Regions from separate parts of the Streptomyces sp. NPDC059080 genome, predicted to be linked through region 2. Evidence: riboswitches for the same ligand, from Rfam matches in the RefSeq annotation. Region 2 holds a riboswitch; each other region holds the start of a gene.
What was found. Region 2 has a riboswitch for cyclic di-AMP ahead of ACFWWQ_RS27280 (transglycosylase family protein). Riboswitches for the same ligand answer to the same signal wherever they lie in the genome.

Region 1 (7,912 bases), on a different contig from region 2:
GATGTCGTCGAAGTCCAGGGCGTTGGCCTCGCGCAGCCGCGCCTGGTAGAGCGCGTACGCCTGGGCAAGGGTCTTCTCGAAACCGTCGGCGGCCTGTCCGGCGAAGGTCTCCTCGTCGATGAGCTCGTTCTTGAGGTGGGAGACCTTGGCGCTGAAGGACTTGGGCGGGAACCGCTTGGGGTCGAGATCCAGATCGCGGCAGACCAGGGCCATCAGGCGCTTGGAGTCGGCGGCGTCGTAGATCGAGAACGACGAGGTGAAGCCGAGGTGCTTGGACTCGCGGCGCAGGATGCGGACGCAGGCGCTGTGGAAGGTGGAGACCCACATGGCGTGGGCCCGGGGGCCGACCAGCTCCTCGACGCGCTCCTTCATCTCCCCGGCGGCCTTGTTGGTGAAGGTGATCGCGAGAATCTGGCCGGGGTGGACGCCACGGGCGGCGAGCAGATGCGCGATGCGGTGGGTGAGCACACGGGTCTTGCCGGAACCGGCTCCGGCGACGATCAGCAGCGGGCCGCCGGAGTGCGCCACGGCGGCCTTCTGGGCGTCGTTCAGCCCCTCCAGGAGTGTGGCCGGGTCGACGGCGGGGCGGGCGGCGCCGTCGCGGTAGTGCGCGTCCCGGGGCACGGGGGCGTCGAACCTGCCGCTGAAGAGGTCGTGCGGGACCTCCTCCGGGGCCGGGCCGTGCTCGTCCTCGGGAGGCGGCGGGGGCTCCTCGTCCTTGGAGGCGAGGTCCGCCAGGAAGTTGTCGTCAAAGAGGCTGCTCATCGCCCACCGAGTCTAGGCCGCCCCACTGACAGTCGGCCCCGGAGTCGCGGAAGTGCCGGAAAGAAGGGCGTTCCGCCCTCGCCGCCCGTGAATCCGGCATTCGACGCAGAAGCCCCGCCCTGCCCACGCGAACGTCACCTCATGCACACAGGTCACAGAAGGTTTCGGGCAATTCGAACATCTGCCTTCACAGGAGCCACACGAGTTGGCTAGGTTCACGCTCGGGCTGCCCGCATCCCGCGGACGACAGCGTCCGCACGGGCCGCCTCCGCCGAGTCCGGCCCTGCCCCACGGCACCCGGAGCCGGGGACCCACCAGCACCACCGGGGTGAATCGGTCGGTACGGCCGCCGCGCGCGGACGTACGGACCGTAGGGCCAGCCTTCCGTCTGCGACACCGCCCGAACCCGACAGCTAACCCGGTAGGCGGTCCACGGAAGGAGTCGTCGGCCTTGCCGTCGCACCGCAAGCCGCGTACCCGCGTCCTCACCTCGCCCGGCAGCCGCCGGACGGCCGCCGGTCTGACGACCGCGGCCCTCGCCACGGTCACCCTGCTGTCACAGTCGGCCGAGGCGTCCCCCCGCTCCCCGAAGCCGACCGTCGAAGAGGTCAAGAAGAAGGTCGACACCCTCTACCGCCAGGCGGAGGTCGCGACCCAGAAGTACAACGGCGTCAAGGAGCACGTCGACGAGCGGCGGGCGGAGGTCAGCGACCTCCAGGACGCCGCGGCGCGCCGCACCGGGAAGCTCAACGAGGCCCGCCGGGAGCTGGGCACCTTCGCCGCCGCGCAGTACCGCGGCGGCGGTATGAACCCGACGGCGCAGCTGATGTTCTCCAAGGACCCGCAGCAGTTCGCCGACCGCAGCCACCTGATGGAGCGGCTGACCGGGCGGCAGCAACAGGCCGTCGACGCCTACCAGGAGCAGCAGGCCGCCGCCGCCCACCAGCGGGCCGAGGCTTCCCGCAGCCTGGAGCGCCTCCAGGAGTCGCAGACCGCGCTGGCCGACTCCAAGCGGACGGTCCAGGGCAAGCTGACCGAGGCCCGGCAGCTGCTCTCCGAGCTGACCGCCGCGGAGAAGGCGCGCCTGGCGGCGCTGGAGCGCAAGAAGGAGGAAGAGGCCCGGCGCAAGGCCGAGGAGGAGGCTCAGAAGCAGCACGAGCAGCCCGGTGGCGGGACGGACACCGGCTCCCCCGGTACGGCCGACCCCGGCCAGGGCGGCGGACCGGCCGACGGTTCGTACCGTACGAAGGCCGAGAAGGCGCTCGCGTTCGCCCGCGCCCAGATGGGCAAGCCGTACGTCTGGGGCGCCACCGGCCCCAACTCCTACGACTGCTCCGGGCTGACGCAGGCCGCGTGGAAGGCGGCCGGGGTGAGCCTGCCGCGCACGACGTGGGACCAGGTGAAGGTCGGCCAGCGCGTCGCCACCACGGATCTCGCCCCCGGTGACCTGGTGTTCTTCTACAACGACATCAGCCACGTCGGGATGTACATCGGCGACGGCAAGATGATCCACGCCCCGAAGCCGGGCGCCAGCGTGCGCATCGAGTCGATCTACTACATGCCGATCTACGGGAGTGTCCGCCCGGCGTGACGCCCCTCCGGGAGACCGTCACACCGCGTGGCCTCCCGGGACACGGCTCCGGCCCGGCCCCCTTGGTGAGGGGCCGGGCCGGAGGCGTACGCGGGGTGTGCCGGGGGCGCGGGGGACATTGCCGCGCGCCCCGGTCGGGCTCAGGTCCAGAGCACCGCGATGAAGATGTTGACCATGGTGAGCAGGCCGACCGTGCCGAACAGCGGCTTGGCGATGCTCTCCTCGTCCCGCTTGACGTAGACCAGACCCAGGATGACGACCAGGACGGCCAGCTTGATGCCGATCTTGATGTTGTCGACCGGGCTGCCCTGGGCCTGGTTCAGGCCGACCAGCGCGATGCCGGTGACCAGCATCGTCAGCGCACCGTGCAGCATCGCGGGCACGAACCGGGCGGTGCCCGCGCTCATCGCCTTCATCTGCGTGAGAAAGCCCCCCAGCAGGGAGGCGATACCGATGATGTGCAAGCCGACGAAGATATTGATTACTACGTCCATAGTGCGGATCGTAACGGTCTCCCCCCTACCTCCTTCCGGGGGCCCGGTGGTGGGCGTTCATGGCCGGTCTGCGGCCTGTCCGCGGGGTGGGGGCGGCTCTAGGGTGCGGCGCATGGATCGTGCTGAGGGGGCCTGCCGGGGGTGTGACCCGGCCGGTCTCGCGCGGGTCGCCGGTGTCTGGGCGCGGGGGTGGGCGCGGGCCCGTGCGACGCCGGCGCCGCGGGTGGTCCCGGGCGGCTTCCGCATCGAGGTCGGCCATCCGCGGCACGCCGCGCGGTACGTCCTCCCCGCCGCCGACCCCGCGGTGCTGCGCGCACTGGCCCGTACGGTGACGACGCCGGACATCTGGCTCAAAATCTGCGCGCCCCGCGCGGAGGTCGCACCGCTGCTCACCGCCGCCTGGCAGTACGACGAACCGCAGTACCTCATGACGGCCACACTGCCGCCGGATCCCCCGGCCGCCGCGCCACCGTCCGGCTACCGCCTCGGCACCGAGGAGTGCGACGGGATCATGGACGTACGGGTATGGGCCACAGGGACGGCCGACCGGCCCGCCGCGAGCGGCCGGACCGCGCTCACCGGCGGCGTGGACGGCACCCCGGTGTCCGCCGTCCACGACATGATCGGAACGGAGCCGGAACACCGCCGCCGGGGCCTGGGCCGCCTGGTGATGGCGGCGCTCACCGCCCACGCCGTCCGACGGGGCGCCACCGAGGGCGTGCTCGTCGCCAGCCCGCCCGGCCGGGAGCTGTACACGGCCCTGGGCTGGCACCTACGTTCTCCGGTTACGGCGGTGGTGCGGAAGGGGTGAGTGGGGTGAGAAGGGTGACGCGGGCGAGGCCGATGTCGCGTGGGCCGGGGCCCGGCGGCCCTCGGGGCGGCCCCCGTGGCGGGCGCGTCGGCCCCCCGGCCGTCAGCCCTTGATCTCCCGCCCCAGCCACCGGAAGATCTCGGGGACCTGTGCGCGCCACACCGCGCTCGTGTGGCCACCGGCGTCCGCGCCGATCCGCTGGACGGTCACCGTGGTCGGCCGCCGGGCCTGCCGCCGCAGTCCGAGACCGGCCTCGTAGCCGTCGCCGGACGCGCCGGAGAGGTAGAGCGCGGTGTGCGGCGGGCGGCCGGCCAGGTTGGCCTCCCGCAGCTGGTGCAGCGGGTTGCTCTCGATCCGCAGCTTCGGGTCCCTACCGGCGAGCGAGGTGGCCTCGCCCGCCGGGTCGTTGTACCCGGACATGCCGACCGCCGCGCGGTACCGGTCGGGGTGGGCCAAGGCGAGCCTGGTCGCGCAGTGCGCCCCGGCGGAGTACCCGGCCAGCGCCCAGGAGTCGGGGCGGTCCCCGGCCCGGAAGGTTTCGGTGATCATCTGGCGTACGTCGACGGTCAGCCAGCTGTCGGCGTTGACCTTGCCGGGGATGTTGACGCATCCCGTGTCGGCGCCTTGGTAGATGTTGGTGCGCGGCGCGACCAGGATGAACGGCTCGATCTCCCCGCGCTCCATCAGCGGCTGGAGCTGGCGGCCGGCCGCCAGCGTGCCGAACCAGGACTTGGCCGAGCCGGGGTAGCCGGGCAGCAGCTCGACCACCGGGAACTTCTTGGTGCGATACGCCGGGTCGTGGTACTGCGGCGGCAGCCAGACGTACACCTCACCGCTGACGCCGGAGATACGGCCCTGGAGGTCCGTGACCTGCACGCCCGGGCCGACCACCGGGTCGTCGGCGGGGCGGAACGGCTGGGCCCGGCGGGGTTCGTCGGAGATCTGCCGACCGCCCAGCCCGTCGGGACCGAGGTCACGGGCCGCCTCGATGTGGCTACCGGTGCCGAGGAGGTCGTCCCAGGTGTCGTAGAGGTTGTTGGCGTTGTTGACCAGCACGAAGACCATGGTGATGGCGGTGGCCTGGGCGAACAGCAGCATGACCAGACGGAGCGCGCCGCGCACCAGACGCGGCCCGGCTATCCGGCTCCAGAGCGCCAGTGGCAGGACGATCGCGACGACCAGCAACAGGAGCGAGGTGAGGAAGAAGGGCGTGCCCGTCAGGCTCATCGGGATCTCGCTTCCAGGACGTGTACATGATCAACGGGGTGGTGGCCGCGCCGACGGCAGCGAGCCTCTCCTCGCCTTTAGATGGCGTTACACGACGTCCTGGTTGCCCCTCTTCGCGGGCTTCTTTCCTCCTTTTGCTGGATGGATCACCGGGCTTTTGCTGGATGGGTCACCGGGCGTGACGGGGGCCTCTCCGGCGGTGAGCCGGGAGCCCTCAAGTGGTGCACCTGAGGCCCCGGCTCCCTCCGGTGGTACGCCGGCCCCGGCCGCGTGTCACACCAGGCGGCGGGCGGCGGCCCAGCGGGTCAGCTCGTGGCGGTTGGAGAGCTGGAGCTTGCGCAGCACCGCTGAGACATGCGACTCCACGGTCTTGACGGAGATGAAGAGCTGTTTGGCGATCTCCTTGTACGCATAGCCGCGGGCGATCAGCCGCAGTACCTCGCGCTCCCGCTGGGTGAGGCGGTCCATGTCCTCGTCCACCGGCGGGGCATCCGTCGAGGCGAACGCGTCGAGGACGAACCCGGCCAGCCGGGGCGAGAACACCGCGTCGCCGTCGGCCACTCGGAAGATCGCGTCGACCAGGTCCTTCCCGGTGATCGTCTTGGTGACGTAACCGCGCGCGCCGCCCCGGATGACGCCGATGACGTCCTCGGCCGCATCGGAGACCGACAGTGCCAGGAAGCGGACCGGCCGCTCCGGGTCGGCCATCTGCGGCGCGCTGCGGCGCAGCACCTCCACGCCGCCGCCACCGGGCAGATGGACGTCCAGGAGGACGACCTCGGGGCGGGTGGCGGTGATGACCGTGATCGCCTGGTCGACGTCGGCCGCCTCGCCAACCACCTCGACGCCGGTCCGCTCCGTCACCCCGATCTCCGCCTGAACCCCGGTACGGAACATCCGGTGGTCGTCGACGAGCACCACCCGTACGGTGCGCTCCCCGGCCGCCTCGCCACCGGCCGGGCCGTCGCCCGCCGGTCCCAGGGTCGCGGGCCCGTCGGGTTCCGCGGTGCCGGCGAGTGCCGGTGTGCCGGTGCCGACCGGTGTGCTCAGGGGAGCGTCGTCGCTGCTCAGGCCCTGCTGTGCGCCGTCGCTGTTCATTTCTTCCGTCCGTCCCTCGTGGTCTGCGTCGTCATCATCGCGCGGTGCGGCGCGCCGTGTCACCGCCGCGGCGTATGCGGCGCCCGGCGGGCGCGGCGGTGGTCGTGGGGGTGGTCGTAGGGGTGGTCGTAGGGCCGGCCGTGCGGGTGGCCGTAAGGAGGGTCATGGGGGTGGCGGCTGATGCGGGCGTGGTCATTCGGTGCGCTCCATCTCCAGCTCGACCTCGGTGCCGCCGCCGGGCACGGACCGCAGCCGGGCGGTGCCGCCGTTGCGTTCCATCCGGCCGATGATGGACTCGCGGACGCCCATCCGGTCGTCGGGGACGGCGTCCAGGTCGAAGCCCGGCCCCCGGTCGCGTACGGAGACGAAGACCGTGCGGCCCTCCACCTCGGCGAAGACCTGCACCGGCCCGCCCTCGCCGCCGTACTTCGCGGCGTTGACCATCGCCTCGCGGGCGGCCTTCATCTGCGCGCCCAGCGCCTCGTCCAACGGGCAGTCGCCGACGACCACGACCTCGATCGGTACGCCGTGGTGGTCCTCGACCTCGGCCGCCGCCGTACGCACCGCGTCGGCGAGGGTGGCGGGCTCCTCGTCCTCCTCCTTGGTGCGGCCCTCGGGCCGGTACAGCCAGGCCCGCAGCTCCCGCTCCTGGGAGCGGGCGAGCCGGGCGACCTCGCGGGAGTCGTCGGCGCTGCGCTGGATGAGGGTGAGGGTGTGCAGCACGGAGTCGTGGACGTGGGCGGCGACCTCGGCCCGTTCCTGGGCGCGGATGCGCATCAGCCGCTCCTCGGAGAGGTCCTGTATCAGGCGGACGAGGTAGGGACCGGCGAGCAGGGCGATGCCGACGACGACGGCGAGCGCGGCCTGGAGCACCGAGCCGAGGTGGCCCACCGAGCCCTGGAGCACGACGATGCCGGTCACACCGACTCCGACGAGCGCGACCCCGGCTGCGCCGCGCAGCATCGGGAGGACCCCCTTACGGCGGCCCAGCTCCAGCCACTGCGCGCGGCGCGCGTTGTCGGCCTGCCGCCAGACGAGGGCGACGCCCGCGGCTATCAGCAGCACCGGCCACAGATAGCCGCTGCCGATGCCCAGCTGGAACCGGGAGGCGACGAACGCGGACCCGGCCAGCAGCGCGATCAACGCGATGACCTGGCCCGTATCGGGTCTGCGGGCCCCGCCGCGGCGGGCGCCGTCAGCCGTGGTCCGGCGGTCCTCCACCCCGCCGACGCCGAGCGGGACGAAGAACCAGAACGCCGCGTAGAGCAGCGCGCCCATGCCTTCGGCGAGGAACAGAGCGACGAAAACGACCCGGACCCAGGAGACGGGGAGCCCCAGATGTCCCGCCAGTCCGCGCGCGACGCCGCCGAGCAGCCGCCCGTCGGCGCTGCGGTAGAGCTTGCGCACGGGTGGCTCGGCGAATTCCTGCGCGGACGCGTGGTGCGATCCGCCGCGGGGCGGGGCTGTGGTCATGCACAGATCGTCACACGCGGCGGGTCGGGGGACATCAGGGTGGACCCTGATGCGGTCCCTGAGATTTGCGGGTCCCGGCGCGGGCCTGCCTGACCGTCAGCTCGCGTCCTCGCGCTTGCGGAAGCCGTCCTTCACCTTGGAGAAGACGTCGCGGTACGTGGCCCAGTCGGCGCTCGGCGCGGAGACGTAGATCGCGTACTCCTTCTCCCCCTCGCGGCCGAATCCGAGGTCGATGCCGCGGTACTCCCGCACCCGGCCCTCGAAGGTGAACTCCCAGATGGCGGCCGGGTCGTTCTGGTACATCGTGTCCTGCAGCCGCTTGCGCGAGTAGCTCGGGTACTGCTTCTGCAGGTCCCCCTCGACCTGCTTGAAGTGCGCCACCTGGTCTCCGGACGAGAAGTCCAGCACGCTGATCGTCAGTTGGGCGAGCGACGCCTGGGAGATGTAGACGAT
Region 2 (6,505 bases):
GCTGACGCTCGGCGGCGAGCGGATAGCCGAGGGCGATCCGGTCCTGGTGGTGCTCGCCGCCGCCGACCGCGACCCCGCACGCTTCGACGCCCCGGACACCCTCGACCTGCGCCGCACCGACAACCCGCACCTCGGCTACGGCCACGGCATCCACTACTGCCTCGGCGCGCCCCTCGCCCGCCTCGAAGGGCAGACCGCCCTCGCCACCCTCCTGACCCGCCTGCCCGACATCCGGCTTGCGGCGGAACCTGATGCATTGCGGTGGCGCGGCGGGCTCATCATGCGCGGTCTGCGCACCCTCCCCGTGGCGTTCACCCCGGCCCCCTGACGACACGCCGTCCACCGGCGCGGACGGCCGCCCACGGCCCGGAAGTTGACGCTCCATCAGTCACGTGACCTACGCGTGATCTCCGCTACACCGGCTTGTGACGCCCCGTGAGCCCGGCTACCTTGCCACCGGACAAGCGCTCCACTGCCCGGTGGACGGCCGTACCGGATCCCGGCGGCCGGGCCGGGTCGTCGGGGCGGACAACTCAACCGCCGCTCGAAAGGCAATCGCATGCGCACCGGCAACGGCAGGCACCGTCGCCCCCGCCAGGCACCGGCCCTCTTTGTCACGGCGGGTGTGACCGGCGCGGGCCTCGCCCTGCCCCTCCTCGGCGCGGGCGCCGCCCACGCCGCCGACGCCACCACCTGGGACCGCGTCGCCCAGTGCGAGTCCGGCGGCATCTGGTCCAGCGCCTCCGGCAACGGCTTCTACGGCGGGCTCCAGCTCACCCTCGACATGTGGCGCGACCACGGCGGGCTGGAGTACGCGGCCCGCCCCGACCTGGCCAGCCGCGCCCAGCAGATAGCCGTGGCCCAGGCGATCCTCGCCGACCGCGGCCCGGACGCCTGGCCGCGCTGCGCGGCCGGCGCCGGACTCACCAAGGGCGGCAGAACCCCCGACGTCGACCCCGGCGGCACCGTCACCACCCCGCCCGCCGCCGCGGACGGCGGCGACACTGGCACGGACACTGGCGCGGGCACGGACACCGGCACGGGCACGGACACCGGCACGGGCACGGACACCGGTACGGGCACGGACACCGGTACGGGCGCGGACACCGGTCAGGACGGAACCCCGACCCCCGACGACCCGGACCAGGACACCGCCGACCCGTCCGCCCCGAAGGGTCAGCCGGACCCGTCCGGCGCCCCCGCCCCGTCCGCCTCGCCCGGCACGCCCGGCACCACCGACTCCCCGGAGGCGCCCGAAGGCTCGGGGAGGCCCGGCAGGCCCGGCCCGTCGGGCGACCCGTCCGGCCACGCCTCCACCCCGTCCGGGCCCTCGCACCCGTCCCGTACGACGCCCCCGGCGGACGGGGACGGCTCCGGGCGCCACCGCGGCGGCAGTGACGCCGACGGGGACGGCGAACGCGCCCCGGGGCGGCACGCCTCGCGGGGCGGCGAGCGGACGGACCCGGGCGAGGGCGCGTACACCGTGCGCCCCGGTGACAACCTGTCAGCCATCGTCGAGGCGCGTGAGCTGCCGGGCGGCTGGCCCGCGCTGTACGAGCGCAACGAGGACGTCATCGGCGACGACCCGGACCTCATCCGCCCAGGCCAACTCCTCGATCTGGGCCACTGATCGAGGGAGATGAACTGCTTTGCCCCTTTTGGCGAAAGTGAGACATGGCTCTCGTTGACATCCGTGGCGTCGCGACCTGCCCTTCGCCTCCACACCATGTCCTACCTGCGGAAATATGCGCCCTCTGCGGTCGTTGGCGGTCAACTGTGCCCAGAAAGTGGGGTTTGAACGACGCGGGGGGTTCTGTTTACGGTCGGCATCGCTCGCCAAAGCGGGCCCTTCGTTCACACGCCGAATCCTGCCGGTGGGCGAAGGTGGTCGACGCGCAAGCGCCGAAGGCAGGAGCGGGGGACCCAAGGTAAGTGCCGGTCCCGCCCGTGAAAGCGGGTCAACCGGCTTGGGGTGAAGCCGTGTGTGAGGAACACACGGCCGGGCAATCCACACCGCCCGAACCCGACAGCTCACCTCGTAGGCGTCGGTGAGGAAAACGAAAACATGCTGATGAACAAGGCCAAGCACCGTCGCCCCTCCAAGGCCGTCCGCGTCGCCACCCTCGCCGGTGTCGCCGGTGCCGCCGTGGCCGTCCCGCTGATGGGCGCCACCTCCGCCTCCGCCGCCTCGGTCTCCACCTGGGACTCCGTCGCCCAGTGCGAGTCCGGCGGCAACTGGTCGATCAACACCGGCAACGGCTACTACGGCGGCCTGCAGTTCTCCCTGTCCAGCTGGGCGGCGGCCGGCGGCAAGCAGTTCGCCCCGCGCGCCGACCTGGCCACCAAGGCCCAGCAGATCCAGGCCGCCGAGAAGCTCCTCGCCATCCAGGGCCCGGGCGCCTGGTCCTGCGCCGGTGCCGGCAACCTCACCGCCGGCGGCCCGTCCCCCGACCTGAACACGGGCTCCACCACCAAGGCCGCCCCGCAGCAGCAGGCGTCGCAGCAGCGGGCCGCGCAGCCCAAGGCCGCCCCGCAGCGGCAGGCCCCGCAGCAGCACACCACCCCGGCGCCCCAGCACCACGCCATGGGCCACGGCAACTACACCGTGAAGTCCGGCGACACCCTGGCCAAGATCGCCAAGGCGCACGGCAAGAACTGGAAGTCGGTCTACGCGGACAACAAGTCCGTCATCGGCTCCAACCCGAACCTCATCTTCCCGGGCCAGAAGCTCCACGTCTGATCCCCGCGCGGGGCCCGCCCACCGCCCCGCACCCCGGGCTCCCCGCCCCTCCCGGTCCACCGCGCCCATGCGTACGGCGGCACGTGCGGCACACCGGACCGGGAGGCGGCGCCGCCCGCCCGGACCCCGCGGGCCACGGCCCCGCCCGGGAGCCCCCGCTCACCCGCGGACCTTCCCCACGGGATGCCCCGCCCGGCGCGCACGTCCCCGGGGCGGCACCGGCTCACCGCCGATGCCGCCCTCCGCGCGCCGAGGCGGGGTTTCGCCGTTCCGTACCCTGGTGCCGGACACAGCGTCGTGCCCGCCCCTTATCAGCCGCTTTTCCGTTCCGCGGCCTTCGTTGCCGAATGTCCGGCACCCGGCGTCCGAGGCACCTTTCGGCCCGCTGCGCGGGCCGGGAGCGAGTGGAAGTCCCGGGGGCCGTTAGGCTCGTGCCGCAGAACTCCAGACACCCATGAAGGAGACAACGTGCCGTCCATCGACGTCGTCGTAGCCCGCGAAATTCTCGACTCGCGAGGTAATCCCACGGTCGAGGTCGAGGTCGGCCTCGACGACGGCTCCACCGGCCGGGCCGCCGTCCCGTCCGGTGCCTCCACCGGCGCCTTCGAGGCCGTCGAACTGCGCGACGGGGACCCCAACCGCTACCAGGGCAAGGGCGTCGAGAAGGCCGTCCTCGCCGTCATCGAGCAGATCGGCCCGGAGCTGGTCGGCTACGACGCCACCGAGCAGCGCCTCATCGACCAGGCCATGTTCGACCTGGACGCCACTGACAACAAGGGCTCGCTGGGCGCCAACGCCATCCTCGGCGTCTCCCTCGCCGTCGCGCACGCCGCCTCCGAGGCCAGCGACCTGCCGCTGTTCCGCTACCTCGGCGGCCCGAACGCGCACGTCCTGCCCGTCCCGATGATGAACATCCTGAACGGCGGGTCGCACGCCGACTCCAACGTCGACATCCAGGAATTCATGATCGCCCCGATCGGCGCGGAGTCCTTCTCCGAGGCGCTGCGCTGGGGCGCCGAGGTCTACCACACCCTCAAGAAGGTCCTGAAGAGCAAGGGCCTGGCCACCGGCCTTGGCGACGAGGGCGGCTTCGCCCCCAACCTCGGCTCCAACCGTGAGGCCCTCGACCTCATCCTGGAGGCCATCAAGGAGGCCGGTTACGCCCCCGGCCAGGACATCGCGCTCGCCCTGGACGTCGCCGCCTCCGAGTTCTACAAGGACGGCACGTACCAGTTCGAGGGCAAGGACCGCTCCGCCGCCGAGATGACGGAGTACTACGAGGAGCTGGTCGCGGCCTACCCGCTGGTCTCCATCGAGGACCCGCTGTTCGAGGACGACTGGGCCGGCTGGAAGGTCATCACCGACAAGCTCGGCGCCAAGGTCCAGCTCGTCGGCGACGACCTCTTCGTCACCAACCCCGAGCGCCTGGCCCGCGGCATCGAGGAGGGCTCCGCCAACGCCCTTCTGGTGAAGGTCAACCAGATCGGTTCGCTCACCGAGACGCTGGACGCCGTCGAGCTGGCCCAGCGCAACGGCTTCAAGTGCATGATGTCGCACCGCTCCGGCGAGACCGAGGACGTCACCATCGCCGACCTGGCCGTCGCCACCAACTGCGGCCAGATCAAGACCGGCGCCCCGGCCCGCTCCGAGCGCGTCGCCAAGTACAACCAGCTGCTGCGCATCGAGGAGATCCTGGACGACGCGGCGGTCTACGCCGGCCGTTCGGCCTTCCCGCGGTTTCGCTCTGCGAACCAGTAAGCACAGCGCTCTGCGAACCAGTAAGCACAGCGCTCTGCGAACCAGTAAGCACAGCAAGGGCTGATTTCCCCCGGCGAGGGTGCGCCCCGCTCCGCCCGGCCGTGGGCGGGCCACCCGCCGTCACGGCCTGCGTTCGTCCCCGGCGACGGTCCCGTACCGTTGCCGGGGACGGCTGCGCTTCCGAACGGCCCCGCCCGGCGGGAGCGTACGAACTCCATGACAGTCGGCCAACAGGGGAGGCGACGTGTCCGCGGACCGGTTCTCGACCGCGACCCGGCTCAAGGCGCTCGGCGAACAGGCGGTGGCCCGCGTCCAGCGCGTCCGGCGCCCCCGCCGCAACCGCCTCACCGGACGGGCCGCCCTGCTGGCCCTCGTCATGTGCTCCCTCGTCGTGGCCCTGGCCTACCCGATACGGCAGTACGTCTCGCAGCGCTCCGACATCGCCGACCAGCGCCGCAAGGCCCAGGAGGCGGCCGAGGCGCTGGACCGGCTGCGCGACGAGAAGTCCCGCTGGCGCGATCCCGCCCACGTCGAGCAGCAGGCCCGGCTGCATCTGCACTTCGTCCGCCCCGGCGAGACGGGTTATATCGTCCAGGACGGATCGCGCGCCGACGACGGTGCTCGGCGCGACGGCGCGGGAGCGGCCGGAAGCCCCTGGTACGAGAACCTCTGGGCCGACGTCGACACGGCCGACCGGTGACGCGCCGCACCCCGGTCCGGCTGCCCGGCACCGCCTGATCCGACCTGCCCGACCCGCGGGCGGCGACGCGACGGCACCCTCCGCGTCCGCCCGTCCGCGGCCGAAAGCTCACCGAAGATCCCACCGAAGATCCCACCGAAAGCGCACATGGACACGCCTCCGCCCCAGACCGAGCCCACCGAGCCCACCGCCGCGGACATCGCCGCCTTCAAGGGGCAGCTGGGCCGCCCGCCGCGTGGCCTGCGGGCCATCGCCCACCGCTGCCCCTGCGGCCAGCCGGATGTCGTCGAGACGGCCCCGCGCCTGGAGGACGGCACGCCGTTCCCGACGCTGTACTACCTGACGTGCCCGCGCGCGGCCTCCGCCATCGGCACGCTGGAGGCCAACGGCGTGATGAAGGAGATGACCGAGCGGCTGGCGACCGACCCCGAGCTGGCCGCCGCCTACCGCGCCGCCCACGAGGACTACATCCGCCGCCGCGACGCCATCGAGGTCCTCCAGGGCTTCCCCAGCGCCGGTGGCATGCCGGACCGCGTCAAGTGCCTGCACGTCCTCGTCGGCCACTCCCTCGCGACCGGTCCCGGCGTCAACCCACTGGGCGACGAGGCGCTCGCGATGCTGCCCGAGTGGTGGCGCAAGGGCCCGTGCGTCACGCCCTGCCAGGACACCGCCGCCGCCGAAGGAGACGCCGAATGACCCGGGTCGCCGCCGTCGACTGCGGTACCAACTCCATCCGCCTGCTGGTCGCCGACGTCGACCCGGCCACCGGTGAGCTGACGGAGCTGGACCGCCGGATGCAGATCGTCCGCCTCGGCCAGGGCGTGGACCGCACCGGGCGGCTCGCGCCCGAGGCGCTGGAGCGGACCTTCGCCGCCTGCCGTGAGTACGCCGCGGTCATCGCGGAGCTGGGCGCGGAGCGCACCCGGTTCGTGGCGACGTCCGCCTCCCGCGACGCCGAGAACCGCGACGACTTCGTCCGCGGCGTGGTGGACATCCTCGGCGTCGAGCCCGAGGTCATCACCGGCGACCAGGAGGCGGAGTTCTCCTTCACCGGCGCCACCCGCGAGCTGACCGGCATGGAGGCTGCAGGTGCGGAGCGCCTTCCCGGGAAGGGTGGTGGCGGGCGACGGGCGGGCTTCGCCCGCCCGTACCTCGTCGTGGACATCGGCGGCGGTTCCACCGAGTTCGTCCTCGGTGACGGCGCCGTCCGCGCCGCCCGCTCCGTCGACATAGGCTGCGTGCGGATGACCGAGCGGCACCTGGTGCGCGACGGCGAGATCAGCGACCCGCCGTCCCCCGACCGGATC
Region 3 (7,912 bases), on a different contig from region 2:
TCGTCGTCGCCGTCCTCGCCCTCGGCATCAACCGCGTCGTACGGCTCTCCGACGCCCGGCTCGCCTCCGTACGCGATGTCTCCGAGGCCGCCCAGCGGGCCGTGCTGCCGACGCCGCCGGAGCGGATCGGGGGGCTGGCGGTCGCCGCCCGTTACGTGGGGGCGCAGGCCGACGCGCGGATCGGCGGGGATCTCTACGCGGTGCAGGAGACCCCGCACGGCGTACGGCTGATCGTCGGAGACGTCCGGGGGAAGGGGCTGGAGGCGGTGGAGGCGGCGGTGATCGTCATCGGGGCGTTCCGGGAGGCGGCGGAGCAGGAGGCGACGCTGGAGGCGGTGGCCGGCCGGCTGGAGCGGGCGCTTCAGCGGGAGGGGCGGCGGCGCGAGGGGGTGGACCAGTACGAGGGGTTCACCACGGCCGTGCTCGCGGAGATCCCGTCCGGGGAGCGGGCCGCGCTGCGGGTCCTGAACCGGGGGCATCCGCCGCCGCTGCTGCTCGCCCCGGACGGCGGGCTGCGGACGGTGGTGCCCGCGGTGCACGCGCTGCCGCTGGGGATGAGCGAGGTGGCCGGGTGGCCGGACCGGGCGGACGAGGTGTTCTTCCCCGCCGGTGCGGTCCTGTTGCTGTTCACGGATGGGCTGACGGAGGCGCGCAACCGGACGGGCGAGTTCTACGACCCGGTGGCCCGGCTGCGCGGCCGGGTCTTCCCCGGGCCGGACCGGCTGCTGGACACGCTGGTCGCCGAGGTCACCCGGCACACCGGCGGGGCGGGCGCGGACGACATGGCGTTGCTGGCGGTGCAGCGGCCGTTGGAGGAGTAGGCCCGGTCGGTGCGCGGTGCGCGGTGCGCGGTGCGCGGTGGGGCGGCTGGCGCGGGCGGGGCATCGCGGGGCGTGCGGGGCCGCGCCGACGCGCGGGGCGTGCGGCCGGGCCCCGCGCGCCGGTGCGGCCCCGGGGCGCCCCCTACGCCACCCAGTGGATGCTCTGGCCGTGTGCTCCCGTCAGGGCCACCGGGCGGTCGTCGAGCGCGAGGGTCAGCAGCCGCTCCTGGCCGGCCGGGGTGAGGCGGTCGGCGGTCGGGGCGGGCCGCCACGGGGTGACGGAGTGGTGCTCCTGGGAGATCCAGTGGCCGCCGCCCGGCCGCGCGGCGAGCAGCGTGCTTACCTGGGCGGCGAACCGTTCCCGGTGCGCGGGCGGCAGATAGGGCAGCACGGCGGTGTGAAAGACGACGAGCGTGGCGTCTTCCGGGATCCGTGCCGCCAGCGCGGGCAGCTCCTCGACCAGGTCGCCGCGGACGATCTCGGGCCGCGGCGCCGTCCGTACCGCGTCCACGGCGGCCGTCAGACGCTCGGCGCGCTCCGGGGTGCCCGGCCACACCAGGGACCGCAGCCAGCGCAGCGCCTCGGGGTCGCCCACCGGGTCGAGCGGGGCGAGATCGATGCCGCCGCGCCACACGATCTCCGGCAGCCGCGCGGGCGGTGCCGCGTCCTCCTCGGCCACCAGGGCCTCCCGCCCGACGCGGCACCGGAAGGTGACCGGGCTGTCCGGGGCCCCGAGGGTGGGCGCCTCCGGGGGCGCGACCGATTCGGGCGTCCCCGGGGCGGCGTCCGGCTCGTACGCGTACCGGTAGCGCTCCGGGTGGAGGCAGAGACCGGCCGAGGTGCCCACCTCCAGGAGGGCCAACGGGCCGCGGAGACGGGCCAGGAGGGGCAGCAGGGCGGCGCAGCGGGCCGGTTCGTCGGTCTGGGTGGAGCGGCTCATGACGACCGCGCGGACCTCGTGCCAGTGCCGGATCGTCCACTCGCGCCAGCGGCTGTACGCCAGCTCGCCGCGCGGGCCCTGCTCGGCGTGCGGGCCGTCGAGGTGGCGGACGGCCGCCAGCAGGAGGTTGGGCTGCTGCTTGTTGCCCAGCGGGAGGGAGGCGGCGAGGAGTTCGCACAGCTCCGGGTCCTGCCCGATCCGCGCCGCCAGCTCCTCGTGGGCCGCACACCGGCCCCGCGCCTCCCACCAGGAGAAGTCCTGGTAGCGCGCTGCCAGGGCCCGTGCGTTGTTGACGAAGTCGACGACCATGATCAGACGCTACTGCCCTCACGGAGCGTGAAGGGTATGCACCCCTCCGCATAACAACTGATGCACAATCACGCGGAGGCCGTTTCGTGAAGGGCAATCAAGTCGCCCGTTTTTATCGGACGTTGCCCCGAAAAGTCTTGGCCAAAGACCGTAGTCGGATGGAGCGGATTCGCGGGATCGCTTGGAAATCGACGGCGATCTCTATTACTGTCCGATAACGGAGCGCGGTCGTCCCAGCCGTCGCAGAGGCGGCACCGTGCCCCCACGCCGAATCCCGTACGCGCTCTTCAGGTATGCCGGGCACTCAGGCACACCGGTGGTCACTTCCGTATACGGCGCCTCCTTGCGCGCCGGTACACCGATATTTCGTGAACTGCCGTGACGTGTCCTGAATTTGCCTCGGATGGCCCGAGCGGCGCTGAGGGAACCGGGGAACCACCACCATGGGGTGAATCGGACGCCTCGGCCAGAGGCCGCCCGTAGGAGACCTTCCTGCTCCGAACCCGTCAGCTAACCCGGTAGGCGCGAAGGAAGGAAAGGAGTGCGCCCCCGTGGCGTCCAACAGGCTTGCCCCCGAGGCCCCGTCCGCCCCTCACCTCCCCCAGGATCTCTCCGGGTCCCTTACCGATACGGCCACCTTCGCCCCGGACCCGTTCGCCCCGGGCGCGTTCGCCCCGGAGGGCCCTGGTCCGTACGGTGCGGCGGACGACGGGCCCAGTGGGTGGAACCCGACCGAGGAGTCCGTGCGGTCCGTCCGTGGCCGCCACCGCGTCGCCAAGCAGCGGGGCGGTCTGGCCCGGGGCGGCACGGTCCTCGGCGTCGGCGTGATCGCGGCGGTCGGCGCCGGCGGCATGGCGACCGCCGAGGAGAAGCCGCCGGTCCCGATCTCCATGCCGGACCTCGGCTCCCTCGCCGCCGACGTCACGGGAGCGCTGCCGGACGCCGAATCACTGCCCGGCATCGGGTCGTTGCTCGGCTCCTCCGATGACGCGGGCGACGCGTCCGGGACGGCCACCGCCGCGGCGCCGCTGTCGTCCGCCGGGATCACCACCGAGGACGGCCAGGGGGCCGGCGCCGGAGAGGCGCTGCGCAGCCGCATCCTCCAGCAGGCCGACACCCAGCAGGCGGCCGCCGAGCGCGACGCCCGGGACGCCGCCGAACACACCGCCCTCGTCCAGGCGGAGAAGACCGCGGCGACGGACCACAAGGCGGCGGTCGCCGATGCGAAGGCGGAACGGGCCGAGGCGGCGCGCAAGGAGGCCGCCGCCCGGGCGAAGCACGAGGCCGAGGCCCGCGCGAAGGCGGAGGCCGCGCGCCTGGCCGAGCTGGCCAAGAGCTATCTGCTGCCGGTCACCTCGTACACCCTCACCGCGAGCTTCGGCCAGGCGGGCGACCGCTGGGCCGCCGACCACACCGGCCAGGACTTCGCCGCTCCTACGGGCACGCCGGTCAAGGCCGTGCACTCCGGGACCATCACCCAGGCGGGCTGGGCCGGTGCGTACGGCTACCGCATCGTCCTCACCCTCGACGACGGTACGGAGCTGTGGTTCTGCCACCTCTCGTCGATGGTGAAGACCGGCGGCAAGGTCGCCACCGGCGAGGTCATCGGCCGCGTCGGCGCCACCGGAAACGTCACGGGCCCCCACCTCCACCTGGAGGTCCGCCCCGGTGGTGGCGACCCCATCGACCCGATGCCGTGGCTGCGCGGGCGGGGCCTGAACATCTGAGGACGGGGAGCGCGAGGGGCGGCCCGGGGCGTGCGCGGTGGTGCCGCGCGCCGGGCCGGACCCCGGGCGGGCCGGATGCGTGGCCGGGGCGTGCGCGGTGGCGGCGCGCGCCGGTCGTGGCCCCGGGCGGCGCGTGCGAGCGCTGCGCCCGGGGCGGGCAGTTGAGGCGGCTCTTCGGGCGGGCACGCGGATGCCGCGCCCCGGAATACCCCGGCCTCGCCGCGTGTTGAACCCACGCATGACCACCACACGTAGGCCGCTCGGTTCGCTCTCCGTCTCCCCGCTCTGCCTCGGCGGCAACGTCTTCGGCTGGACCGCCGACGAGGCCGAGTCGTTCGCCGTGCTCGACGCGTACGTCGCCGGCGGCGGCAACTTCATCGACACCGCCGACGTCTACTCGGCCTGGGTGCCGGGTAACAAGGGCGGCGAGTCCGAGACCGTCATCGGCGACTGGCTCGCCGCCCGCGGCAACCGCGACGACGTCGTCATCGCCACCAAGGCCGGCGCCCACCCCGACCTCAAGGGCCTCTCCGCCGACACGATCAAGAAGGCCGTGGACGGTTCGCTGCGCCGCCTGCGCACCGACCACATCGACCTCTACTACACCCACTACGACGACGAATCCGTCGAGGTCGGCGAGTTCCTGACCGTCCTCGACGACCTCGTCCGGGCCGGAAAGGTCCGCGAGATCGCCGCCTCCAACATCTCGGCGCGGCGCCTGGAGGAGGCCCTGACCTTCTCCGAGCGCGAGGGCCTCGCCCGTTACGTCGCCGTCCAGCCGCAGTACAACCTGGTCTCCCGCGACACCTACGAGGGCGAGCTGGCCGATGTTGCCGCCCGCCACGGTCTGGGCGCCGTCCCGTATTACGCGCTCGCCTCCGGCTTTCTGACGGGCAAGTACCGCCCCGGTACGGACGTCGACAGCGCCCGGTCCGGCAGGCGTCCGCGTACCTCGCCACCGAGCGCGGCGTCCGCGTCCTCACCGCCCTCGACGCCGTCGCCGCCGCCCATGGTGCGGAGGTGGCCACCGTCGCCCTTGCCTGGCTCGCTGCCCGCCCCACGGTCACCGCCCCGATCGCCAGCGCCCGCACCACCGCCCAACTCCCCGCGCTCCTGGCCGTACAGGACCTCCGGCTCAGCGCCGAGGAGCTGACGTCGCTGGATGAGGCTTCGGCGTAGGCGACGCAGGGCGGGGTAAAGCGACACAAGGCGGTGTAAGGCGATGTAAGGCAACACAACGCTATGTAAGGCAACACAAGGCGACGTAAGGCAACACAAGGCGGCGTGAACGGGTGGGCCGGCCTTGGGTGTCGGGCGTCCAGGGAGGGCCTGCCCGGTGCCTGCCCGGTGCATGGGTAGACGCCGGGGTACGGGGCCGGGAGGCCGTATGTGCCGGGAAGCGGAGTCGTCCATGGATGAGGCCCACGTATCAGGTATGAGGCCCGCGGCGGAGACCGAGCCGCTTCCCGCCGCGCGTCTGTCGGCGTACGCGGACGTGGGCGCGCGGCTCTCGCTGCTGAGCGACCGCGGGCTCGGCGACGCGGTGGCCGCCGCTCCGGCGCGCGGTTCGGGCATCGGCGGCCGGCGGGCGGAGATGGAGGTCGAGGGGCGGCGGGTCTTCGTCAAACGGGTCCCGCTGACCGACCTCGAACTGCGGCCGGAGCACGTCCGCTCGACCGCCAACTTCTTCGGCCTTCCCCTCTACTACCAGTACGGGGTGGGCTCAGCGGGGTTCGGCGCCTGGCGGGAACTGGCTGCGCACCTCATGACCACCGCCTGGGTCCTGCGGAACGCGTACGCGGGCTTCCCGCTGCTGTACCACTGGCGCATCCTGCCGGACCGGCCCCCGGGCGACTTCGCCGACGCGTTCGGCGGCGTCGAGGGGGCCGTCGCCCACTGGGAGGGTTCCTCCGCGGTACGCCGTCGGCTGGAGGCGATCGGCAGCTCCTCCTTCAGCCTGGTGCTCTTCCTGGAGCACGTGCCCCGGACGCTCGCGGACCGGCTCGCCGACCTCCGGAACGGCGCCTGGGCGGAGCCCGGCGGCAGCGCGCCCTACCGCTGGGCGGAGAACGAGCTGCTGCGCGGCACCGAGTTCATGAGCGCCCACGGGCTGGTCCACTTCGACACCCACTTCGCCAACCTGCTCACCGACGGCCACCGGGTCTACTTCACGGACTTCGGCCTCGCCCTCAGCCGCGACTTCGACCTCTCCGCCGAGGAGACCGCCTTCCTCGCGGACCACCTGGTGTACGACCGCTCGTACGCGCCGGGGCATCTGCTCCGCCACCACCTGCCGGAAGCGGTGCGCGGCGGCATCGATCAGGGAGCCTTCCTGAAGGCTTGGATTGCGGGTCGTCGGCCCGATGGCGTTCCGCCTGAGATCGCCGCGCTCATCGATCGGCATGCTCCGCATGCGGTGGTGCTGGATGAGTTCCACCGGCGGTTGCTCGGGGTGAGTAAACGGACGCCGTTTCCGGGTGGCGAGGTGCGGAGGGCGTGGGGTGGGGGCGGGATGCCGGGCGCGGGGTCGGCGTGATGGCTCGGCCCGGTCTCGGTCTGGTGGCTCGGCTCGGTGGCTTGGCCCGGTCTCGGTCCGGTGGCTTGCTCGGTGGCTCGGCCTCGGCCTGTTGGCTCGGCTCGGTGGCTCGGCCTGGTCTCGGCCTCGGGCCTGCCGACCGTCCTTTTACCAGCCGACCGTCCTTTTACCAGCAGTGTCCGTCCCGGTCCCGCCCCGGCCGGGTCACCCGCGCCGGTCCGCCACCGCCCATGACGCCAGCGCCATGCCACCGGCCACCGTGAACACCGACGGCCACGCCCCGATCTTCTTCGCCAGCGGATGCGACCCGGCGAACGCCGCCACATACGCCCCGCCCAGTGCCGCCGCGGCCTTCCCGCCGGCCTTCTCCTGCCACCCCTTGGCCGCCACCGCCCCGGCAGCGGCCAACGCCACCCCACCCAGGGGACGCTTCTTCGTCCACCGAGCCACGGCGTAACCACCCACGAGGCCGGTCGCGGCCACTGCTGCTGTCGGAATTCCTGCCATCACTCATGCCTCTCGTTCACGGGTTGAATAAACGTCTCGCTGCTGGACTTTACGCCCATCCCGTCAGGCATGGAGGCGCTGCCCGGCGAGCTACGGCGTCCGGGAGAGCGCTGCTTGCCAGAAGCCGCAAAGCAGTTGAGCGTTACGGAGGTTGTGCCGTAGTGGGCGAGAAACTGTGGCTCTGCGCACATCGTTCGTAGACGCGTGCCATTTCTCTGGCGGGTTGACAAGATCAACCCATGGCGAATGCAAAGTCGGCACCCGTTTGTTTTGGCACCCCTGATGGGGTAGTCGAGGGGCAGTGATTCAAAGGGCATCAGGAATTACATCGAGCGGGGGTGCATCGTACCTCTGGTAAAGGAATAACGGGAACCAATTCGCAAGATGTGGATTCTATTGCCCTCTCCGGTGGATACGTAGACGATGTCTACGGCGAAGAAGAGATCATCTATACCGGAGAAGGGTGTCGAGATAGGGGCACCGGGCGCCTCTACGCGGACCAGAGCATGGAAAGCTCAGGCAACGCCGGATTGCTACTCAGCGAGGCGCGCGGCGACGCGGTCCGTGTCATTCGCGGCCTGAAAATCAAGGGTAAGAAGCGGCGCAAGACAACGGGCGGGTATGAGTATTGCGGCTTGTTTCGGGTGGCCGATCACTGGATGACCGTCGGGAAAGAGGGCTTTCGCGTCTGTCAATTCAAGCTCGTGAAGTTGGCGCCCGGCGAGGTTCCCACGCCAAAGCCGATTGTGCTTCCGCAGGGCGAGGGCACCCCCATTGAGGAGCAGGTGCGCCGCGCCGTGGAGTACGAGCTTCTGGTACGAGACCCCAAGGTGGTTCGTGCCGTGAAGAAAATGTACGACAACACGTGCCAGATGTGTGAGAGTCGCCTACAGGTCTCCCCCGGAGGCGAGGCATATAGCGAAGCCGCGCATATTCAGGCGCTGGGTAAGCCGCATAACGGCCCAGATGTGCTGGAAAATGCTCTCTGTCTGTGTGCCAACTGTCATGCATTGTTTGACCGCGGTGCGCTTCAGCTGTCCGATCATCTTGACGTACTCAACGGGTTGACCCG
Region 4 (7,912 bases), on a different contig from region 2:
GCCCGAGCTTCACGGACTCGGTGGAGGTCGTGGCGTACGGGGACGGGGAGGTGGCGTCGGCGGCCTGCTCGTCGGTGTGGCTGACGATGAAGCGGGTGTCGGTGAGGACGAGGACGGTCACATGGCGGCGGACCTCGTTGGCGTCGAAGGTCGTCTCCTGGTGCACCAGGTACGCCGCGACCGGCTCACCGCCGACGGCGGCCTGCACCGCCTCGGCCACGAGGGCCGGGTAGTAGCCGCTGCGCTCGATCGCCGCGCGCAGCCCCTGGGTCGTCGTACCGGTCTTAGCCATGTCCTCCATCTTACGGGCCCACAGGGGGGCGGCAGGACGCCTGGGACAAGCCGGTCCGCGGGGGCTGGTACGGCGGACACACGGGGCGGGGCCCGGCTCCCGCCGCGCCGCGCGGGGGGTCAGTAGACGGGCAGGCGGCGGGGGCCGAGGTCGGTGGTGGCGGGCGGGCGGGCGAGGCGGACGGATGCCCCGAGGACCGACAGACCGCGCGGGGCGACGACGACCGGTTCCAGGTCGACGCCCACCACCTCGGGGTGGTCGTCGACGAGCCGGGACACCCGCAGCAGCACCTCGGCCAGTGCGGCGGTGTCGACGGGCTGGGAGCCGCGCCAGCCGAAGAGGAGGGGGGCGGCGCGGATCGACCGGATCTGGGCGTCGACATCGCGGTCGGTCGCGGGGATGAGGCGGTGCGCGATGTCGCCCAGCAGCTGGGAGGGGGCGCCCGCCAGGCCGAACGAGAGGACGGCACCGGCCGCCGGGTCGATGGCGGCGCGGACCACCGTGTCGACGCCGCGCGGCACCATCTTCTGCACGACGGGCGCAAGCTCCTCCGGGGTGCCGAGGGAGGCGGTCAGTTCGCCGTAGGTGCGGCGCAGGTCCTCCTCGTCGGCTATGTCCAGGCGGATGCCGCCGAGGTCGCTGCGGTGGCGCAGGTGGGGCGCGGTGGTTTTGAGGGCGACGGGGTAGCCGAGGCGGGCGGCGGCGCGGACGGCGGCGTCCGGGCCGGGGGCGGGCAGCGACGGCTGGGTGGGGATGCCGTAGCGGGCGAGCAGGGCGGCGGCATCCTCGGCGGGCAGCGGAACGGAGCGGCCGGCGGGCGGGTCGAGGTGGTCGAGCAGCCGCGCGATGTCGGCACCGGCCGCGGCCTCCTGGATGTCGTCGTACGCGGGGACCCGGCCCGGCTCGGCGACCTCCCGGCGCCAGGCGGCGTACCGCACGGCCTCGGCGAGGGCCCGGACGGCGCGCTCGGCGGCGGGGTAGGCGGGGAGCGGGGTGCGGGCGAGCGGGTAGGGCGCGGTGGGCGAGGTGGGGGCCACGGGAACGTCGTCTGCGGCGAGGGTCTCGGGTCCGGCCGAGGCGGCGGGCGCTGCGGCTCCGGCGCCGGAGGCTTCCGGTCCGGCCTGGGCGGCGGGCTCCGCGGGGCCGGTGGCCGGAGCATCTGGGTCTGCAGCTCGGGCGGCGGGGCCGGTGGCCGGGACGCCGAGGCCCGCGCTCGGGGCATTATCGGGTGCCCTCGGGACAACGTCCTTGGGCACCCCCGGGCCGGCCGGAGCCGCAAGCGCCGTAGCGAGCGCATCCATGGCCAGATGCACGACGGCCACTGGCTTGGCCGGGCCCGCGGCGGCCGCCGAGCGCAGTGCCGCGGCCAGTTCCTCGCCCTCCCCCGGGGCGGTCGCGTTGCCCTCCCCCACCCAGGGGATCGCGGTGACCACGACGGCGTCGCAGCCCTCGCGTGCCAGTTCCTCGGCGAGGGCGGTGTGGAAGTCGTGCGGGGTCGCGGCGGAGGGCAGCACCCGGGGGCGCCGCGGGCGCAGACCCTCGGTCAGGCACGCGTCGTAGGCGAGGAGGGAGAGCGCCTCGGAGTTGCCGAGGACGGCGACGCGGGCGCCCGCGGGGAGCGGCTGGGAGGCGAGCAGCAGCCCGGCGTCGAGGAGTTCGGTGACGGTGTCGACGCGGATGACACCGGCCTGCCGCATCAGGGCGGCGACGGTGCTGTCCGGGATGCGGACGGTGGGGACCGTGTGCCCCAGGGGCGCGGTGCCGTGGTGGCGGGCGCCCTTGGCGACGACGACCGGTTTGACGGCGGCGGTGCGGCGGGCGAGGCGGGTGAACTTGCGGGGGTTGCCGATGGATTCGAGGTAGAGGATCGCGACGTCGGTGTCCGGGTCGTCGTACCAGTACTGGAGCAGGTCGTTCCCGGAGGCGTCGGCGCGGTTTCCGGCGGAGACGAAGGTGGAGACCCCGGCGGGCGAGCCGTCCCCGGGGCCGCGCTCGTGCAAGCCGCTGAGCAGGGCGATGCCGATCGCGCCGGACTGGGTGAACAGCCCGATGCGGCCGGTGGCGGGCATCACCGGCGCGAAGGAGGCGTTCAGCCGGACGCCGGGGGCGGTGTTGATCAGGCCGAAGGCGTTCGGGCCGATCAGGCGCATGCCGTAGGAGCGGGTGCGGCGCAGCAGGGCGCGCTGGCGTTCGCGCCCCTCGGTTCCGGCCTCGGCGTACCCGGAGGAGAGGACCAGGACGCCCTGGACGCCGTGTTCCCCGCAGTCGTCGATCACCTCGGGGACGTGGTCGGCCGGGACGGCAATGACCGCGAGGTCGACCGGGCCGTCGATCTCCCGCAGGGAGCGGACGGCGGGGACACCCTCGGGGTCGAGGCGGTCGGTCCCCTCGGGGAAGGCGCGGTTGACGGCGTGGACGCGGCCGGTGAAGCCGGAGTCGAGGACATGGCGCAGGGCGGTGCGGCCGACGCCGCCGGGCGTGCGGCCGGTGCCGATGACGGCGACCGAGCCGGGGGCGAGGAGCCGCTGCATGGAGCGGGCCTCGGCGCGCTGCTCGCGGCCGCGCATCACGGCCATGGACTGCTCGGTCGGTTCGAGGTCGAATTCCAGCCGGACGACGCCGTCCTCGAAGGTGCGCTGCTGGGTGTACCCGGCGTCCGTGAACACCTTGATCATCTTGGAGTTGGCGGGGAGGACCTCGGCGGCGAACCGGCGGATGCCGCGCTCCCGTGCGACGGCGGCGATGTGCTCCAGCAGCGCGGAGGCGACGCCGCGGCCCTGGTGGGCGTCCTGCACCAGGAAGGCGACCTCCGCCTGGTCGTCCCCCGGGTCCGTGGCCGGCAGACCCCGGTCGTTGATCCGGTCGTAGCGGACGGTGGCGATGAACTCGCCGCCCACGGTGGCGGCGAGGCCGACCCGGTCGACGTAGTCGTGGTGGGTGAAGCGGTGCACGTCGCGGTCGGAGAGGCGGGGATAGGGCGCGAAGAAGCGGTAGTACTTCGATTCGTCCGAAACCTGTTCGTAGAAGGAGACCAGGCGCTCGGCGTCGTCCGGGGTGATCGGGCGGATCCGGGCGGTGCCGCCGTCGCGCAGCACCACATCGGCTTCCCAGTGGCTCGGGTACGCGCGATCCGGCGGCTGCTGCATGCGGACAGCGTACGGCCGGGCACCGACAACCGGCTCGTGCGCGCGGGCGGGGCCGGGCGCCGGGCCGGCGGCGGGCGTCCTGGCGGCAGTCGTCGGGCGGCACCCGCGGACCGGTCCGGACGTGGTGCGGACGAGGTGCGGACGAGGTACGGACAAGGTGCGGACGAGGGTGCGGAACACCGGAGGTGGGGCTTCCGGAGCACCCGCGACCGCGCGAGAGACTGGTCTAGATAACTGTGACGACTTGAAGGGCAACACCATGGCTGAGCGCCGCGTCAATGTCGGTTGGGCCGAGGGGCTGCACGCCCGTCCTGCCTCGATCTTCGTCCGTGCGGCCACCGCCGCCGGCGTTCCCGTGACGATCGCCAAGGCCGACGGCGCCCCCGTGAACGCGGCCTCGATGCTCGCGGTGCTGAGCCTGGGCGCCCAGGGTGGCGAGGAGATCGTGCTCGCCTCGGACGCCGAGGGCGCGGAGGCCGCACTGGAGCGCCTGGCGAAGCTGGTCACCGAGGGCCTCGACGAGCTGCCGGAGACCGTCTGAACCGGGACGCCGCCACCTCCCCGCAGCCGGGGAAAGGCCCCACCGTCACGGCCGGAAACGGTCACCGCGGCGGGGCCTTTCGCGTTCCGGGCAACGGAACGGCCACCGCTCCCCGGGGCGGCACCTGTCCCCCGCTCGCAATTCGCCGCAGCCCCGGCGGGCACCGCACGACCGAATACATGAATACGCATCTACGCGGTTGCGGCAATTCCCGGATGGCGCGTTTTCCGGCACCCGTTTCCGCAATTCCCCGAACAGATCCCGCCACCCGCCGGTCGCCCCGTATACCGCGCCCCTATGAAGAACGCACCCGCCCGCTGCTGACGGGACGTTGCGGATGGCGCACCGCGGCCGGCTGACGGTGCCGCGGGCGGTACGCCGGGAGCGACCGCGCGACATGCGACGCCATCAGGGCGCGCGCCGCCTCTGCGTCGCCCCGGGCCACCGCGTCCAGCACCGCACCATGGTCGTCCCAGGTCTCCACATACCGCGCCGGAAGCTCGACGACGTACATCCACTCGATCTTCCGCCGCACCTGGGTCAGCAGCGCGGTCAGCCCCGGATTTCCCGCCGCCCGCGCCAGCGTCTCGTGGAACCAGCCGTCCAACCGGGGCAGATCGCCCGGACAGCCGCGGCGGGCGCGCTCCCTGCCGAGCCGCACCACGCCCCGTAAGACCTTCAGATGCGCGTCGGTGCGGCGGACCGCCGCACGGGCGGCGCCCATCGGCTCCAGGAGCGCGCGCAGGTCCAGGAGGTCGGCCGCCTCCTGGACGGTGGGCGCCGCGACGCAGGCGCCCGCGTGCCGTCGCGCGGTGACGAACCCCTCGGACTGCAGGGTCCGCAACGCCTCACGGACCGGCACCCGGGAGACGCCGTAACGGGTGGCCAGAATGTCCTCGACGAGCCGGCTGCCGGGGATCAGCACGCCGGAAACGATGTCGTCGCGAATCGCCGCGGAGATGCGCTGCACGGAAATCTGGCCTTGCGTCATCGTGGGCGCCTCCACCGTCCTCCCCGGAAAACGCCGGTGTACGGCGCCTTTTCGGCGACTCTATTCGACGGTGGTGGCGCCTTTACCGCCTTCACGCATTCATGGAGATCTTTTGGTGAGAGCCTTCCCTGACCGCCGGGAAATCCAGCCATCCGCTGTACAGCACCGGACGCACCGGAGCCCCGGGCGCCCGGTGAGGGCGGGCCGGGGCTCCGGGAGGCGAGATGGATCAGACGTTGACGCCGTGCGACCGCAGGTAGGAGATCGGGTCGATGTCCGAGCCGTAGTCCGGACCGGTCCGGGCCTCGAAGTGCAGGTGCGGGCCGGTGACGTTGCCGGTCGCGCCGGACAGGCCGATCTGCTCATGGGGCATCACCTGCTGGCCGACCGAGACACCGATCTGCGACAGGTGGCCGTACTGGGTGTACGTGCCGTCGTTCATCTTGATGACGATGTTGTTGCCGTACGCGCCGCCCCACCCCGCCTCGACGACGGTGCCCGCGCCGACGGCGTGCACGGTGGTGCCGGGGTCGGCGTGGAAGTCGATGCCGGTGTGCGTACCGGAGGACCACAGTCCGCTGGACGCCTGGTAGGCGGTGGAGACGTACGAGCCGGAAATCGGGGCGACGAAGGCGTTGAGGCGCTTGCGCTCCTCCTCGCGGGCGGCGCGGACCTCGGCCTCGTGCCGCTTGTCGGCCGCCGCCTTGGCGGCCCGGGCCTGCTTCTCCGCCTCGGCCTCGGCCTTCGCCTTGGCCTCGGCGGTCTCGGCGACGGCCTGCTGCGCATCGGCCTGGGCCTGGACGCGCTCGGCGAGTTCGTCACCGAGGACGACGGCCCGCTGCAGGCCCGTGTCGTGCGCGGCGCCGGACGTGGCGGCCATCGCGGGAGAGGACACGGAGACGACGACGCCGGAGGCGGCGAGACCGGCGATGCCGGCGATGTTGCGGGTCGTCCGGGCGCTGCGGCTCGGACGGCGGTGCTTCCCGGTGGCACGGGTGAACGCCATGTGCTGGCTGGTTCCTTTCCTTCCCTCTCGCCTACCGGGTTAGCTGACGGGTTCGGAGCAGGAAGGTCTCCTACGGGTCCCTCCGGAGAGGCGCCCGATTCACCCCAGGGACGTGTGGGTCCCCGGCTCCCCTGGCTCGCGCCGTACGGGGACTCGGCGATGGCTGTCCGATGCCGCGGTTGCGGCGTGCAGCTGGCGGACAGCGCGCATGAAGCTAATCGTGACAACTTTCAATCGGCAAACAGAAACGCCATATTGTGCGTCACGCCACACCGGCGCGACGGAACCAGCGGCCAGCAAATCCGGACATAAAGGGGATCCCGAGGGTGGCCTTCCGCCCTCGGGATCCCCTTTTGTTCCACTGTGCCGGGCCGCCGTGACGACCCGGCCGGGGCCACCGCTCCTCCGGCTCGTCAGCCCCTGACGACCGTCACCTCGCCGATGCCCAGCGCCCGGACCGGCTCGGCGATCTGCGCCGCATCACCGACCAGCACCGTCACCAGCCGGTCCGCCGGGAACGCGCTGACCACGGCGGCGGTCGCCTCGACCGTACCGGTCTCGGCCAGCCGCGCGTACAGCTGCGCCTGGTAGTCGTCCGGCAGATGCTGCTCCACCTGGTCGGCGAGGGTGCCCGCTACCGCCGCCGCCGTCTCGTACTTCAGCGGCGCGACGCCGACGAGGTTCTGCACGGCGACGTCCCGCTCGGCGTCCGTCAGCCCCTCCGCCGCGAGGGTACGCAGCACCTTCCACAGGTCGTCGAGGGCCGGACCGGTGGACTCGGTGTCGACCGAGCCGCTGATCGCCAGCATCGAGGCGCCGGTGGAGCCCCCGGGCGCGTCCGGCGCCGACGAACGCAGCACCTGCCCGAAGGCCCGCACCCCGTAGGTGTAGCCCTTCTCCTCACGCAGCACCCGGTCCAGACGCGACGTCAGGGTGCCGCCCAGGCAGTACGTGCCGAGGACCTGCGCAGGCCACTGGCGGTCGTGGCGGTCGGCGCCGATCCGCCCGATGAGCAGCTGCGTCTGCACCGCTCCGGGGCGATCGACGATCACGACGCGGCCGGTGTCGTCCGCGGTGATCGGCGCGACGGCGACCGGCTCGGCGGCGGACCCCTGCCAGGCGCCCAGCGTGTCGGCGAGCGCCGCGTCCACGTCAATGCCGGTGAAGTCACCGACGATCACGACGGTGGCCGCCGCGGGCCTCAGATGCGCCGCGTAGAACGCCCGGACGGCCGCCGCGTCGATGCGGCCGACGGTCTCCTCGGTGCCCTGCCGGGGCCGCGACATCCTGGACGACGCGGGGAACAGCTCCTTGGACAGCGCCATCGCGGCGCGGCGCCCCGGGTTGGCCAGCTCGTGCGGGATCTCGTCGAGACGGTTACGCACCAGGCGCTCCACCTCGCCCTCGGGGAAGGCCGGGGCGCGCAGCGCGTCGGCGAGCAGCCCCAGGGCGCGCGACAGCCGGGAGGCCGGGACCTCCAGGGAGACCCGCACCCCGGGGTGGTCGGCGTGCGCGTCCAACGTGGCGCCGCAGCGCTCCAGTTCGGCGGCGAATTCCTCGGCGTCGTGCCGGTCGGTGCCCTCCGACAGCGCCCGCGCCATGATCGTGGCGACACCGTCCAGGCGCTCCGGCTCGGACTCCAGCGGCGCGACGATGTCGACCTCGACGGCGACGACCTGCTGGCCGGGGCGGTGGCTGCGCAGCACCGTCAGGCCGTTGGGCAGCGCACCGCGCTCGGGCGCCGGGAAGGCCCACGGCTTGGGCGCCCCGCCCCGGGGCTGCGGGTGGAAGGTCATCTCGCTCATGGCCAGGTCCTCGCGGGTCGTGGCGTCACTCACCGGTCCGCCTCCTCGTCGTTGTCGGCGCTCTCGTCGGCGGCGGTCGGCTCGTACACCAGCACCGCGCGGTTGTCGGGGCGCAGCCGGGCCTGGGCGAC

Region 1: it holds a riboswitch for cyclic di-AMP, as region 2 does, so the genes downstream of both, ACFWWQ_RS24070 (NlpC/P60 family protein) here and ACFWWQ_RS27280 (transglycosylase family protein) in region 2, are expected to answer to the same signal.
Region 3: it holds a riboswitch for cyclic di-AMP, as region 2 does, so the genes downstream of both, ACFWWQ_RS23895 (M23 family metallopeptidase) here and ACFWWQ_RS27280 (transglycosylase family protein) in region 2, are expected to answer to the same signal.
Region 4: it holds a riboswitch for cyclic di-AMP, as region 2 does, so the genes downstream of both, ACFWWQ_RS05260 (M23 family metallopeptidase) here and ACFWWQ_RS27280 (transglycosylase family protein) in region 2, are expected to answer to the same signal.

Annotation. Positions count from the first base shown of each region.
Region 1 is NZ_JBHYGX010000038.1:32,841-40,752, forward strand. It holds gene pcrA (DNA helicase PcrA) at 1-765, opposite strand, end outside; cyclic di-AMP (ydaO/yuaA leader) riboswitch at 1,025-1,209, shown strand; gene ACFWWQ_RS24070 (NlpC/P60 family protein) at 1,217-2,356, shown strand; gene ACFWWQ_RS24075 (hypothetical protein) at 2,497-2,850, opposite strand; gene ACFWWQ_RS24080 (GNAT family N-acetyltransferase) at 2,963-3,661, shown strand; gene ACFWWQ_RS24085 (alpha/beta hydrolase) at 3,764-4,888, opposite strand; gene ACFWWQ_RS24090 (LuxR C-terminal-related transcriptional regulator) at 5,162-5,938, opposite strand; gene ACFWWQ_RS24095 (PspC domain-containing protein) at 6,179-7,459, opposite strand; gene ACFWWQ_RS24100 (serine/threonine-protein kinase) at 7,556-7,912, opposite strand, start outside.
Region 2 is NZ_JBHYGX010000054.1:272-6,776, forward strand. It holds partial or broken gene ACFWWQ_RS27270 (cytochrome P450) at 1-328, shown strand, start outside; gene ACFWWQ_RS27275 (transglycosylase family protein) at 560-1,630, shown strand; cyclic di-AMP (ydaO/yuaA leader) riboswitch at 1,850-2,060, shown strand; gene ACFWWQ_RS27280 (transglycosylase family protein) at 2,066-2,740, shown strand; gene eno (phosphopyruvate hydratase) at 3,209-4,498, shown strand; gene ACFWWQ_RS27290 (septum formation initiator family protein) at 4,743-5,198, shown strand; gene ACFWWQ_RS27295 (DUF501 domain-containing protein) at 5,346-5,894, shown strand; gene ACFWWQ_RS27300 (exopolyphosphatase) at 5,891-6,505, shown strand, end outside.
Region 3 is NZ_JBHYGX010000037.1:45,656-53,567, forward strand. It holds gene ACFWWQ_RS23885 (PP2C family protein-serine/threonine phosphatase) at 1-821, shown strand, start outside; gene ACFWWQ_RS23890 (DUF2332 family protein) at 964-2,070, opposite strand; cyclic di-AMP (ydaO/yuaA leader) riboswitch at 2,456-2,609, shown strand; gene ACFWWQ_RS23895 (M23 family metallopeptidase) at 2,622-3,797, shown strand; partial or broken gene ACFWWQ_RS23900 (aldo/keto reductase) at 4,036-4,976, shown strand; gene ACFWWQ_RS23905 (protein kinase family protein) at 5,233-6,333, shown strand; gene ACFWWQ_RS23910 (hypothetical protein) at 6,538-6,840, opposite strand; partial or broken gene ACFWWQ_RS23915 (YDG/SRA domain-containing protein) at 7,158-7,541, shown strand; gene ACFWWQ_RS23920 (HNH endonuclease) at 7,713-7,912, shown strand, end outside.
Region 4 is NZ_JBHYGX010000005.1:39,981-47,892, reverse strand. It holds gene ACFWWQ_RS05280 (DUF5998 family protein) at 1-292, opposite strand, end outside; gene ACFWWQ_RS05275 (GNAT family N-acetyltransferase) at 412-3,438, opposite strand; gene ACFWWQ_RS05270 (HPr family phosphocarrier protein) at 3,698-3,979, shown strand; gene ACFWWQ_RS05265 (GntR family transcriptional regulator) at 4,275-4,970, opposite strand; gene ACFWWQ_RS05260 (M23 family metallopeptidase) at 5,200-5,976, opposite strand; cyclic di-AMP (ydaO/yuaA leader) riboswitch at 5,990-6,145, opposite strand; gene ACFWWQ_RS05255 (M16 family metallopeptidase) at 6,390-7,772, opposite strand; gene ACFWWQ_RS05250 (M16 family metallopeptidase) at 7,811-7,912, opposite strand, start outside.